One region of the Dactylosporangium sp. NPDC050588 genome, then DNA from elsewhere that is predicted to be linked to it. Evidence: riboswitches for the same ligand, from Rfam matches in the RefSeq annotation. Region 1 holds a riboswitch; each other region holds the start of a gene.
The links. Region 1 has a riboswitch for cyclic di-AMP ahead of AB0I21_RS21405 (hypothetical protein). Riboswitches for the same ligand answer to the same signal wherever they lie in the genome.
Positions count from the first base shown of each region.

Region 2: another riboswitch for cyclic di-AMP. It lies ahead of AB0I21_RS42940 (C39 family peptidase); the one in region 1 lies ahead of AB0I21_RS21405 (hypothetical protein).
Region 3: another riboswitch for cyclic di-AMP. It lies ahead of AB0I21_RS35570 (hypothetical protein); the one in region 1 lies ahead of AB0I21_RS21405 (hypothetical protein).

Region 1 is NZ_JBFAJA010000029.1:12,273-16,319, reverse strand. It holds gene AB0I21_RS21410 (polyprenyl synthetase family protein) at 1-699, shown strand, start outside; gene AB0I21_RS21405 (hypothetical protein) at 819-1,523, opposite strand; cyclic di-AMP (ydaO/yuaA leader) riboswitch at 1,711-1,853, opposite strand; gene AB0I21_RS21400 (diguanylate cyclase) at 1,900-3,414, opposite strand; gene AB0I21_RS21395 (hypothetical protein) at 3,636-4,047, shown strand, end outside.
Region 2 is NZ_JBFAJA010000081.1:15,851-19,897, reverse strand. It holds gene AB0I21_RS42945 (hypothetical protein) at 1-567, opposite strand, end outside; cyclic di-AMP (ydaO/yuaA leader) riboswitch at 861-1,003, shown strand; gene AB0I21_RS42940 (C39 family peptidase) at 1,189-2,043, shown strand; gene AB0I21_RS42935 (transglycosylase domain-containing protein) at 2,118-4,047, opposite strand, start outside.
Region 3 is NZ_JBFAJA010000060.1:2,620-6,666, reverse strand. It holds gene AB0I21_RS35585 (MarR family transcriptional regulator) at 1-264, shown strand, start outside; gene AB0I21_RS35580 (hypothetical protein) at 261-653, shown strand; gene AB0I21_RS35575 (exopolyphosphatase) at 658-1,596, opposite strand; gene AB0I21_RS35570 (hypothetical protein) at 1,694-2,710, opposite strand; cyclic di-AMP (ydaO/yuaA leader) riboswitch at 2,720-2,856, opposite strand; gene AB0I21_RS35565 (glycoside hydrolase family 19 protein) at 3,245-4,047, shown strand, end outside.

The sequences.
Region 1 (4,047 bases):
CGGGCGACCCGGGACAGGTTCACCGAGCAGCACGGCACCCCCGACCCGTGCACCGACGCGCGGCGGCAGTCCGGGGCGGCGTCCGTCGACCGGGCCGGCGTCCGCATCCTCGGCGACACCGTCCAGCAGCTCCTGCACGGCCAGCACACCGACCTCAGCACGGCCCTGGACGCCGCCCTGCCCCGGCGCCGCTCCGGCAACGACCTGCTCCGCACGTGCATCTCCGCGGTCGAGCAGCGCAGCGGCGCCCTCTTCGGCTGCGCGTGCGCCCTCGGCGCGCTCGCCGGCGGCGGCGACCCGGCGCGGGTGGAGCAGCTGCGGCTGTTCGGAGTCCGGCTCGGGCTGGCCGTCCGGTTCGCCGAGGACCTGCAGGGCATCTGGGGCGACCCGGCCGTGACGGGCCGCCCGGCGTTCGCCGACCTGCGCGGCCGCCGCCGCTCGCTGCCGGTCGCCGCCGCCCTCGCCGCGGGCGCCGACGAGCTGGCCGACCTGCTGCACCGCGAGACCCGCCTCAGCGAGGCCGACCTGGAGCGCGCCGCGAAGGTCGTCGAACGCTCCGGCGCCCGCTCCTGGTGCGCCCAGCAGGCCGACGACCTCCTCGCGCAGGCCCTGGTCGCCCTCGACCTGGCGATCCCCGAGCCGGCCGCGGTCGCCGAGCTCGTCGCCCTGGCCCGCTGGGCGACCCGCCACCCGGCCTGACCGACACCCCGCTGGCGATCCAGAACCCGCGCCTGACCGACACCACCCGCCGGCGATCCAGAACCCGCGCCTGACCGGCGCTCCCCCGAGAAGGCGCGCCGGCCGGGTGCGGGTGAGCGTCAGGAGAGGGCGGCGACCACCTGCTCAGCGCGGGTGGCGTGCTTCTGGTACGCGCCGGGGAACGCCGACCGCTGCACCGCCTGGGCCGCGGCGGTCACGCTCATCCGCTGCCAGCCCTCGACCCGGTTGAGGGCGTTGTAGAAGAGCATCGCGGAGTGGGCGGGGTTCATCAGTTCGGCGACGGTGCCCCAGCCCTGGCTGGCCCGCTGCTGGAAGAGCCCGACCGAGTCGTGGTCGGTCGAGGTGCCGTCGTGCGGCAGCCCGAGGGACGCGGGCACGGCGGAGCTGGCGACGTTGTACAGGTCGCTCTCCTGCATCGCCGTCGCGATCGCCACGACCAGGGCCCGGTCGGGCATGCCCTGCGCCCGGCCCTGCTTGACGATGATCGCGGCGTTGTCCATCTGCCGCTGGTCGAGGCCGGCGACGGGCTTGACGACCGGCGGCGCCGGCGGCACGGGCGCGGCGGGCACCGCGACGGCCAGGGGTCCCGTCGCGGGCGCTGGCGCCGCGTCGGCGGAGGGCGCGGAAGACGGCCCCGAAGCGGACAGGGACGACGGCGACGGCCAGGACCAGGCGGCCGCGGACTCGGCATACGCGGAGCCGGTGAACATCGACGCCGGCGAGTCAGCCGGCAGGGTGCCCAGCAGCGTGGCGGACAGGACGGCGACCGAGACGGTGCCGGCCCTGGCTCCGAGCACGGGCACCAGCCGGCGATGTCGCGGGTGGAACTGGCGTGGCAACACCTTCAATATGGGCTTCACTACTGATGTTTTCCTTCGTTGGCAGGCAGAAGACATGCGGCATCGGCACGCCGCCTGAGGGCGGCATGCTGGAAGGGGGGAACCAGTGGTGAGGTGTTACGAGGGCGCGCGGGCGGCCGGCATCGACGCAGACTCCTTCCGGTGCCGCCTACCGGGTTAGCTGACGGGTTCGGGCGGGAAGTTTCGCCCTACCGCGGCCAGGCCACGGATACACCCCAGAGGACGCGCATGGGTCCCCGGCTCGCGAAGATCGCGACTCGACGGCGCCCGCCCGGCAGCACCGATGCGGTGCAGGTCGACCGGAGCGGACGCAACGACACTACTGGGCCGTCTCGGGCCGGGCCAACCGCAGCAACGGCATACCACCCTGAGCACCCGAACGCTCACCGAACGCCGTCACCCGTCTGGTCACCTCGCCGGCGTGACGACCGCCCTTGACCAGGTACATCGCGCGGTCGGCGGCCCGCAGCGCGGCGCCCGCGTCCTCGACCGTGGCATCGATCACTGCCACGCCGACGCTGACCCTGACCCGCATGATCTGCCCCTGGTGCGTGACGGGTGCGCAGACGGCGCGTTCGAGGCGGTCGACCAGCACGCCGAGGTCGCCGGCGGCGACGTTGCCCATGAGGACGACGAACTCGTCGCCGCCGAGGCGCGCGACGGTGTCGGTGGGCCGCACCAGCGACTGGAGGCGCTGCGCGACGGCGACGAGGACCGCGTCGCCGGCATCGTGGCCGAGGGTGTCGTTGACGATTTTGAAGTCGTCGAGATCGCAGAAGAACAGCGCGCTGATCACCTGCTCGGTGCGGGCCCGCCGGATCGCGGCCGCGAGGGGTTCGGCGACGGCCTCGCGGTTGGCCAGGCCGGTCAGCGGGTCGCGGGAGGCCCTGCGCACCAGGTCGGCCTCGGTGGCCTTGCGGCTGGTGATGTCCTGCATCTGCGTGATCGCGAACGCGGGCGACCCGGCGACCACCGACATCGTCGCGGAGATCCAGATCGTCTCGCCGTCGCCGCGGACGCAGCGCACCTCGTAGTCGCGGATCGTGCCGGCGCCGCCGGCGAACACCTCCCGGCTGCGCTCGAAGTCGTCAGGGTGGATGAAGTCGCCGAAGCGCATCGAGACGAGCACGTCCTCGTCCCGCCCGAGCAGCTCGCACAGCGCGGGGTTGACCCGGACGAGGCGGGTCATGTCGGCACCCTCCAGGCCGATCATGCACATGCCGGTGCCGGCGCCGTTGAACGCGAGCCGGAACGCGGCCTCGCTCGCCTCCAGGTGCTGCCGCTCCCGGCGCAGCGCCTCGACCAGGTTGGCGTTGTTGATCGCGATGCCGGCCTGCGCGGCGAGCATCTCCAGCAGCTCGCGCTGGAACGCGCCGGGCCGCCTGCCGTCGGCGGGCAGGTCGACGCTGAGCACGCCGACGAGCGAGCCGTCGGGCGCGCACAGCGGCGCGAACAGGGCGTCGAGGGGGTGCCAGCGCTCCTCCTCCGGGATGCCGTCCACGCCGTCGGGGGCGGCGGGGATCCAGGACTGGATGCCGTCGTTGTGCCGCTCGTGCGGCAGGAACCGCAGCTGCCCCCACTCGTCGGCGGCGGCGAGGTGCGCGTCGAACTCCGCCGCCGGGTACCGGACGCCGAGCAGCTCCGCCCGCGCCTCCTCGGACCCGGCGATGGCGACCGCCTCGTACACGCCCTCCGGATGCAGGTAGTTGACCACGGCGGCACCGAACCCGGCGTGCTCGACGACCGCGTCGGCGATCCGGTTCAGCGTCTCGACGACGGTGCTGCCGGTGTTGATCCGCCCCGTGATCCGGTAGACGGAACGGATGGCGGCCATCGCCATGTCCCGATCTCGATCCACGGCTCGCCTACCCCGATCCGGCCGACCCTGCAGCCCTCACATCGACGCAACGCCTCCGATCCTAAGCAATTACGGGCGCGGTCCGCCGCCACGCGGACCCGGGTCAGCGCCGCGGCTGACGACGGCGCGGCGGCGGCCGGCTTACGGTTCCGGCTCGACATCCCGTCGAGTCACACAAAACCGCCTGAAAGGTCGCCATGCCACACAAACTCCGCCGCCTCGTCGCCGGGGGCTGCCTGGTCGCCGCCCCGCTGGTGTACGTGGCGGGCCTGCTCACCGACCCCGCGCTGCGCGCCGGCGACGCCGCGGACGGCGCGTACGGCCGCCACCCCGGTCAGGTCTCGGTGAGCGCCGCGCTGCTGCACTGGAGCTGGGTCCTGCTCGTGCCAGGCATCATCGGCATGATCCACCTGGTCCGTCGGCGCGCCGTGCTCTTCGGGCACATCGCCGGGCTCGTCGCGCTGCTGGGCGTCGTCAACTTCTCCGCGCTGATGCTCGGCGACTTCTTCTACGCCCGGCTCGAGGCGGACCTCGGCACCGCGGCGGGCGACCGCCTCGCCGACGCCGCCTTCGCCGCCGGCGGGGCACAGTGGGGGTTCCAGGTGCCGG
Region 2 (4,047 bases), on a different contig from region 1:
CGCGAGGTTGCGCAGGTGGCTCTCCTGCAGGGCGGTGGCGATCCCCACGACGGCCGCGCGCCGCGGCAGGTTCAGCTGCCGGGCGACGTCGATGATCGCGACGGCGTTGTTCATCTCGGCCTGGGTCAGCCCACCGACGGGCGCGTGCACGGTCGGCGACGGCGCAGCCGTCGACGCCGGTGGCGTGGCGGCGGGTGCCGGGGTGGTCTTCGCCGGTGCCGGGACTGCCTTCGTCGGTGCCGGCGCGGCCTTGTTCGCGCCGTCGGCGGGTTTCCGGGCGCGGCTGCGTGAGGCCTGCCCGCCGGTCGCCGGGCGTTCGGCGTCGACGGCGAACGCCGCACTGTCCGCCGGCACGGCGGCGGGTCCGGCCGACGCCGACAGCGTCGCGGACAGGCCGACCGCCACGACGGCGACGGCGCCCACGGCGTAGCGGCGGATCTCGGCCGGCACGGGTGCGCGCAGCCGGAATCGGGTCGCGTGCCGCCCCCGCCGGGAGCGGCGCAGGTGTCGGGGACCGCGTGCGGTCGCACCGTTGAGCTGCTGGTCATCATCGGCGCCCGGAAGCATCCGGCGAGCCTAGGGAGGCCCCGGATCCGGGGTGGTGCCGGGCCTGCGAACCTGCCGACCGGACACTGGACGGGCCGCACGGGGCCGGGGCGCGGTCGGCGAGGTGCACCGGGGCACGGCGCATCCGACCGGCGGGCTGGTGGCCCGTAGGCCCGTGGCGTGCACCCGGTCCGTTCGCCACGTCGTCGTCACGCAAGGTAGCCGACCAGCGTGGGGGTTTCAGGGGTCCTCCCGCGCCCCCGATATGGTCCTCGCATCCGCCCGGCCTGCCGTCACCCACCTCGGATGACACCGCGGCGGATCCGCTGAGTCGCGTCCGCGCGAGCCGGGGAACCGAGCACCACCGGGGTGAATCCACGGGGCCAGCGCCTCGAGGTAGGGCGATCCTCCCGCCCGAACCCGTCAGCTAACCCGGTAGGCGGCACCGGAAGGAGCACTCCGTGCAGCCACTGACCCGGCATCGCCCGTGCCGCAGCACCTCGGGCACCTCGACCCTCGGCCCGGCCCGGTAGTCGCCGACCGTCACCGCACCGGCCCTCGGCCGGCGTGGCACCCCCCTGCCCGGATCACGTCCGGCACCGGCAACAGCAGCCGTCATCGAGCATGTCTGTCGAGGTACCCGTGAGTTACCTGTACAAACCCAGGCACCAGAGCCAGAGCCCCGCCCCGCCACGCTTCCGCGTGCTGCCGATCGCGGCCGCTGCGGCGGTCCTCGGGGTGACGGCGGCCGTCGGCGTGGCCGTGCACGCCTCGACCCCCGCACCGGTGGCCGACGCGCAGTCGGTGACCGCCGCGGATCCGTCCCGAAGCGGCGCCGGTCCGGCCGGGCGTGACCGGCAGCGGACACAGGCGGCGCCCGACGCCGCCTCCGCCCCGTCGAAGGCCCCCGCCGGCACGGCGACGTCCAAGCCCGCCAAGCCCACCCCGCCCGCCGCCCCGGCCAGCCCCACCCAACCGGCGGCCCCGGCGGCGAAGGAGCTCGCGTACCGGTTCGCCTGGCAGGAGAACTTCTACTACTGCGGCCCGGCGGCGACCCGGATCGCGCTGACGGCGCGGTCGATGTACCCGTCCCAGTCCGAGGTCGCCCAGAGCCTGCACACGACCGTCAACGGCACCAACTCCGCCGACGACACCACCCGGTCGCTCAACGAGTACACGAAGAGCTCCTTCTACAAGTCGCACTTCATCCCCGGTCAGTCGGCCACCCAGGCGGAGATCGACCAGATGCAGGCCGACGTCGTCAACGCGATCACCAACGGCTACGCCGTGGTCGCCAACATCGCCGGCTCCACCGTGGACGACAAGGGCAACTCGCACTCGTATCCGGGCGGCCACTACCTCACGGTGGTGGGGTACCTCGACGGCGGCAAGACGGTGAAGATCGCCGACCCCGCGGACGCCCTGGGCGTCGGGTACTACACGCTGACGACGGCCAAGCTCGCGCACTGGACCGCCCTGCGCGGATACTCCGCCTGACACGACCGTCAGCGGCTCGCGGTCAGCGGCCCTGCGCGGATACTCCGCCTGACACGACCGTCAGCGGCTCGCGGTCAGCGGCCCAGCGCGCGCACCCGGCTGGGTGGCCGGAACGCCTGGGCCGGCTGGCCGCGCAGCGCGCTCGCCATGGCCTGCGCGACGGCGGCGTTGACCGAGCCGGAGACGCCGCTGCCCACGTGGTCGTTCGGGTTGTCCACGTTCACCGCGATGCCGGCCGCCGCGATCTGCGGGGTGAAGCCGACGAACGTCTCGGTCGAGTTGTACTCGGAGCTGCCGGTCTTGCCCGCGACCGGGCGGCCGCCCAGGATGCCGGACACGTTCTCCGCCGTGCCGCCGTCGCACCTGCCGTACGCCGAGGCCCGGCTGACCGGGCACCGTGCCGCGTCGGTCGCGGCGGCCGCCACGTCGGCGCTGACCGCCTGCCGGCACTTCGGGGCGGCGGCGTCGACCGGCTTGCCGTTGGAGTCGGTGATCGACAGCACCGGCAGCGGCTGGCAGTACAGGCCGCCGGCGGCGACCGCCGCGTACGCGTTGGCGAGGTCGAGCGGTGTGGTCGAGGCGACGCCGAGGGTGAACGCTCCCCACTGGTCCGCCTTGGCCGCCATCGCCGCGTCCTCGGCGGAGCGGAACGTGATGCCGAGCCGCTGTGCCATCTCGACCACGCGGCGCGCGCCGATCTGCTGTTCGAGCCAGACGAAGTAGGTGTTGACCGAACGGCCGAAGCCGTTCCACATCGTCCGGTTCCCGTTCATCCAGCTCGGGGAGTCGTTCCCGGGGCACCACCTGCCCCCGCAGCTGCCCGGGCCGCTGGCCGGCCACACGGTCGCTATCCGGCTCGGCGAGTTGAAATTGGTGCTCAACGGCATGCCCGCGTCGAGCGCGGCGAGCATGGTGAACATCTTGAACGTCGAACCCGCCTGATACCCGGCGACGCCACCGCCGCCCGCGATGAGCTGGTTGACGGTGTTCGGGAACAGCGGATGCTGCGGTGGGTTGGGTTCCAGGCTGTAGTGGCGGTTGACGGCCATCGCCAGGACCCGGCCGGTGCCGGGGGTGACGACGGCCGTCGGCATCGACCGCGCGCTGCCGTAGCCGTAGACGCTCAGGGACTGGTTGAGCGTGGCCGCCTGGATGCCCGGGTCGAGCGAGGTGACCACCGTGTAGCCGCCGGTGCGCAGCGCCTCGTCGCGGTCGGCGCGGGTGGCGCCGAACTCGGGCTGGCTGCCCCACCACTGGCGGAAGTAGTCGCAGAAGAAGCCCCAGTCGTTGTGCTCCCGCGGGACGGACACGCAGTTGTTGGGCAGGTCGCGCTCGTTGATCTTCAGCTCCTGGCCCTTCGCCGCGGTGGCGTCCGCGGCGCTGATCATCCCCATCTTCGTCATCGAGTCGAGCGTGTAGGCGCGGCGCCGCAGGGCCGCGTCGCGGTCGCCGCTGATCGGGTTGTCGCCGTCGGGGGACTGCAGCAGCCCGGCGAGCAGCGCAGCCTCGGGCAGCGTCAGCTCCAGGGCCGACTTGCCGAAGTACGTCTGGCTGGCGGCGTAGATGCCGTAGGCGCCGGCACCGAAGTAGGCGATGTTCAGGTAGCCCTGGAGGATGTCCTGCTTGCTCAGGTGCTGTTCCAGCTTCGTCGCGTAGCGCATCTCGCGCACCTTGCGGGCGGGCGTGTCGGCGAGCGAGTCGACCCGCTGCTGCGGCGACAGGGCCGGGTCGTTCTTCAGCACGTTGCGGACGTACTGCATCGTCAGCGTCGAGGCGCCCTGCTGGGCGTTGCCCCTGCCGTTGGAGACCAGCGCGCGCAGGACGCCCCTGCCGTCGACACCCTGATGCTGGTAGAAGCGGGTGTCCTCGGCCGCGACGACGGCCTGCTGGAGCACCGGTGCGATCTGGTCCAGCGGCACGTCCTTGCGGTTCTCGTCGTAGAACGTGGTGATGAGCGTCTTGCCGTCGTTGGCGTAGACGTAGGTGGCCTGCGGCGGCGGTGGC
Region 3 (4,047 bases), on a different contig from region 1:
GACCACACCGGCCTCGAGGCGCTGTACGTCTCGAAGCTCGCCCGGACCCTGGAGTCGGCCGGCCTGCTCGACCGGCTCCCCGACCCCGCGGACACCCGCGCCGTGCAGCTGCGGCTCACCGACCGCGGCCGCTCGGTCAGCGCCGAGGCCGTCGGCATCGTCCGTGAGCTCATGGCGGAGCTGCTCGCGCCGCTGCCCGCCGATCGCCAGGCCGCGTTCGTCGCGGACCTGCAAGCCCTCCTTCTGGAAAGAGGTCCGTCATGACCACCCTCAACGGGCGCATCCTCGGCCAGGCCGAGCGCGCCACCCGCGCCGTCCTCGACAGCCTGCTCGCCCGCTCCGGCACCACCTTCGAGCAGTGGGTCGCCGTCAACCTCACCGCCACCGGCCCGCTGACCCGCGACGAGCTGCTCGCGCAGATGTCGGCCGGCCTCCGGACCGACCCCGCCGGCCACGTCGACGCGGCGTTCGCGGCCGGCCTGCTGACCGGCGACGTCGCCCTCACCGACCTGGGCCGTTCGCGGTACGAGGAGATCAGCGCCGGGATCAACGCCATCACCGTGCAGATTTATGGTGATTTATCGCCAGAAGACCTCGACACGGCCGGTCGGGTCCTGCTGCACGTCACCGAGCGCGCCAACGCCCTGGTCTAGTTGCTCAGTTCCAGTTGCTCAGTGCCGCGGCGCGCGGAGCGCCGACCTTCGCGATGATGTCGGCCAGGACCCGCTCGGACTCGTCGTGCGGGACCTGGCAGGTGCCGGCCGCGAGGTGGCCGCCACCGCCGTACTGCAGCATCACCGAGCCGATGTCGGTCGGTGACGTGCGGTCGAGGATCGACTTACCCACCGCGAAGACGGTGTTGAGCTTCTGCTTGCCCCAGATCACGTGGATGGAGACCCGCGACTCGGGGAACAGCGCGTACACCATGAACCGGTTGCCGGCGTAGATCACCTCCTCGCCCCGGAGGTCCACGACGACAACGTCGCCCTCCAGGTGGCTCACCCGCCGCAGCTGGTCGACGAAGAGCTCCTGCTGCTCGCGGAACAGCTCCGCGCGCTCCGCCACGTCCGGCAGCGCCAGGATCTCCTCGACGTCCTGGTGGTCGATGCACGCGTCGATGAGCTGCATCATCAGCTGGTAGTTGGAGATCCGGAACTGCCGGAACCGGCCCAGTCCCGTGCGGCTGTCCATGAGGAAGTTCATCAGCGTCCAGCCGACCGGCTGCAGGATGTCGGTGATGTCGTACTGGGCGGAGTCCGCCTTGTCGACCGCTTCCATCAGCTCGTCGGACACGTTCGGGAACCGCGCGGCGCCGCCGAAGTGGTCGTAGATGACGCGGGCCGCCGACGGGGCCTCCGCGTCGATGATGTGGTTGGTCCGGTCGTCGCCCGCGTTGCGCAGCGTCTCCGAGTGGTGGTGGTCGAAGACGAGGTGTGCGCCGGGCGCGTAGGGCAGGTTCGTCAGGATGTCGTCGGGGCCGATGTCGACCGTGCCGTCCTGGACGTCTTTGGGGTGCACGAAGGTGATGTCGCCGATGAGGTCCAGGTGACGCAGCAGGACGGCGCACACCAGGCCGTCGAAGTCGCTGCGCGTCACGAGTCGGTGCTTCACTTCGGATCCCCTCACCCTGCGTCGGCCGGTCGACGGTTGCCCTATCGGCCGGCCGTACGCAGACGTGAGGTCTTGGCGGTGCTTACAGGAGCGAGAGGTGCACGTGGTTGGTGTGGTCGCTGGAGGGGTCTCCGCCCACGCCGCTGTAGTGGTGCCAGCCGACCGCGGGTGTCCACACCTGTTTGAACCAGATGACGTACATGACGCCGAGCCGGTCCGCGTTCTTCACGAAGTACGTCGCCAGGTTGGCCCCGTAGACCTTGTCCTCACCGGCGGCGACGCCACCGAAGCCCGACTTGGCCTGCACCGAGAAGTCGCACGCGCGGCCCTTCGGGTGCTCGTACGGCCCGCTCGGCCGGTAGCAGGACACGAACCGCTTGAAGCCCGCCGCCTGCGCCTGCTGCATCGCGTGCAGCGTGCGCATCGTGATGCAGCCGCTCGTGGTCGGGTCCTTCTGCTTGCACGACTCCGAGGACCAGCCGCCGCTGGCGTTGCGCGGCGACGGCTGCGCGAGCGGCAGGTTGGCCGACACGAAGCCGTTGCTCGGCCCGCCCGCCTGGGCCAGTCCCTTCTCGGCTTCCTTCTTCTTCGCGGCCATGACGGCGACCTGCTCCTGCTGGAGCTTGACCTCGCCCTCGAGCGCCGTCTTCTGCGCCGCCTGGTCCCGCTTCAGCTGGTTGAGCTCGCGCAGCAGGTTGTCGTTGTGGTGGGCGATCTCGTCGATCGAGCCGGCCCGCTCCGCGAAGCCGGTGGGGCTCCCGGAGTCCATCAGCACCACGAACGTGGTGAGCGGCCCCGTCCGGTACGCCGCGACGGCGATCGCCGACACCTGCTCGGTGACCCTGGCGAGGTTGGCCTCGGTCTGGGCGAGCTTGGCGGTCAGGTCCGCCTGGTTCTTCACCGAGGCGTCGTACTTGTCCTTGGCCTCGATCCACGCGCGCGTGCTCTCGTCGAGGACCTGGGCGAGGGACGCGTTGGATCCCTCGTCGCCCGTGTCGTCTCCCGGCTCGGCGGCGGCCGGAGTGGCGGCCATCCCGAAGAGGACGGCGGCCGTCATCAGGACGGCGATGATCCGCCGACCGGGATGTCGTGATGACATCTGGCTCGTTGTTCCTTCCGTCGGCCGCCGACCGGGTTAGCTGACGGGTTCGGGACGGAACGACCCCTACCGCGGTTGCCCGCGGATTCACCCCACTGTGCGGTTGGGTCCCCGATTCGCCGGTGTCGAGCCGGCGATTGGGCGGCAGTCGCGCCCGGCGCCGCGGGGGGCGGCGCCATGTCGGACGAGACCGACGGCCAGCCTACCCAGGGCGATCAGACCGCGCAGCGTACTGCCTGTCCGCCGCTGTGACGCACCTCTCGAAACCGCGCCGTCCAAGCAGGTCGCCTAAGCTTGCCGAAAGAATCTCGCGTGACGGAAATCACTCAACTGGCCTCACCCCGCCGGCAACGTTCTCGCCCGGGCGATTGTTTTACGCCACCCCGCGGTCACCCGGTGTCACCCCGAGTCACCTCAGAAAGGTGAGGTTAGGAGAACCGTAAAGATTCTTCATAAATCGATGTGATTGCTCCTGTACCGCGGTGGCGGCTGGTCGGATGGGGGCTCAGCGTCGATCTGAACGGAAGTGATCTGGTGTCCAGAGTGCGCCTGTGGGCGGGGCTCGCCGCGACCGCCGTCGTCGGTGGCGTCGTCGCCGTCTTCAACATGCTGCCGGCGTCGGCGGCCACCTGTGCGCCGGCGTGGCAGGCGTCGGCCGTGTACACCGGGGGTGCCACGGTGTCGCGGAACGGGCACAACTTCCTCGCCAAGTGGTGGACGCAGAACGAGGCGCCGCCCGGGAACACCGGCGTGTGGCAGGACCAGGGGTCGTGCGGCGGGAGCACGCCGCAGCCGCCGACGCAGACCGGGTCCGCGGGCGGGTGCAGCTTCCCGGCGTGGGTGCAGGGTCGCAACTACGTGACCGGTGACATCGTGAAGTTCACCGACGGTAAGTACTACATCGCCGAGCACGACAACCCGGGGTACAGCCCGACGATCAGCACCTGGTACTGGGACCCGTACACCTGCAACGGCGGAGGGGGCGGCACGACGCCGCCGCCGAACCCGACCACGAACCCGCCGTCGAACGGGGCGTTCGTCGTCAGCGAGGCCCAGTTCAACCAGATGTTCCCGAACCGGAACCCCTTCTACACGTACAACGGCCTGGTCGCGGCGCTGAACGCCTACCCGGCGTTCGCGAAGACGGGATCGGACGCCCAGCGCAAGCAGGAGGCGGCGGCGTTCCTCGCGAACGTGAACCACGAGACCGGCGGCCTGGTGTACATCGTGGAGCAGAACACCGCGAACTACCCGCACTACTGCGACACGAGCCAGCCGTACGGCTGCCCCGCCGGGCAGGCCGCGTACTACGGCCGCGGGCCGATCCAGCTCAGCTG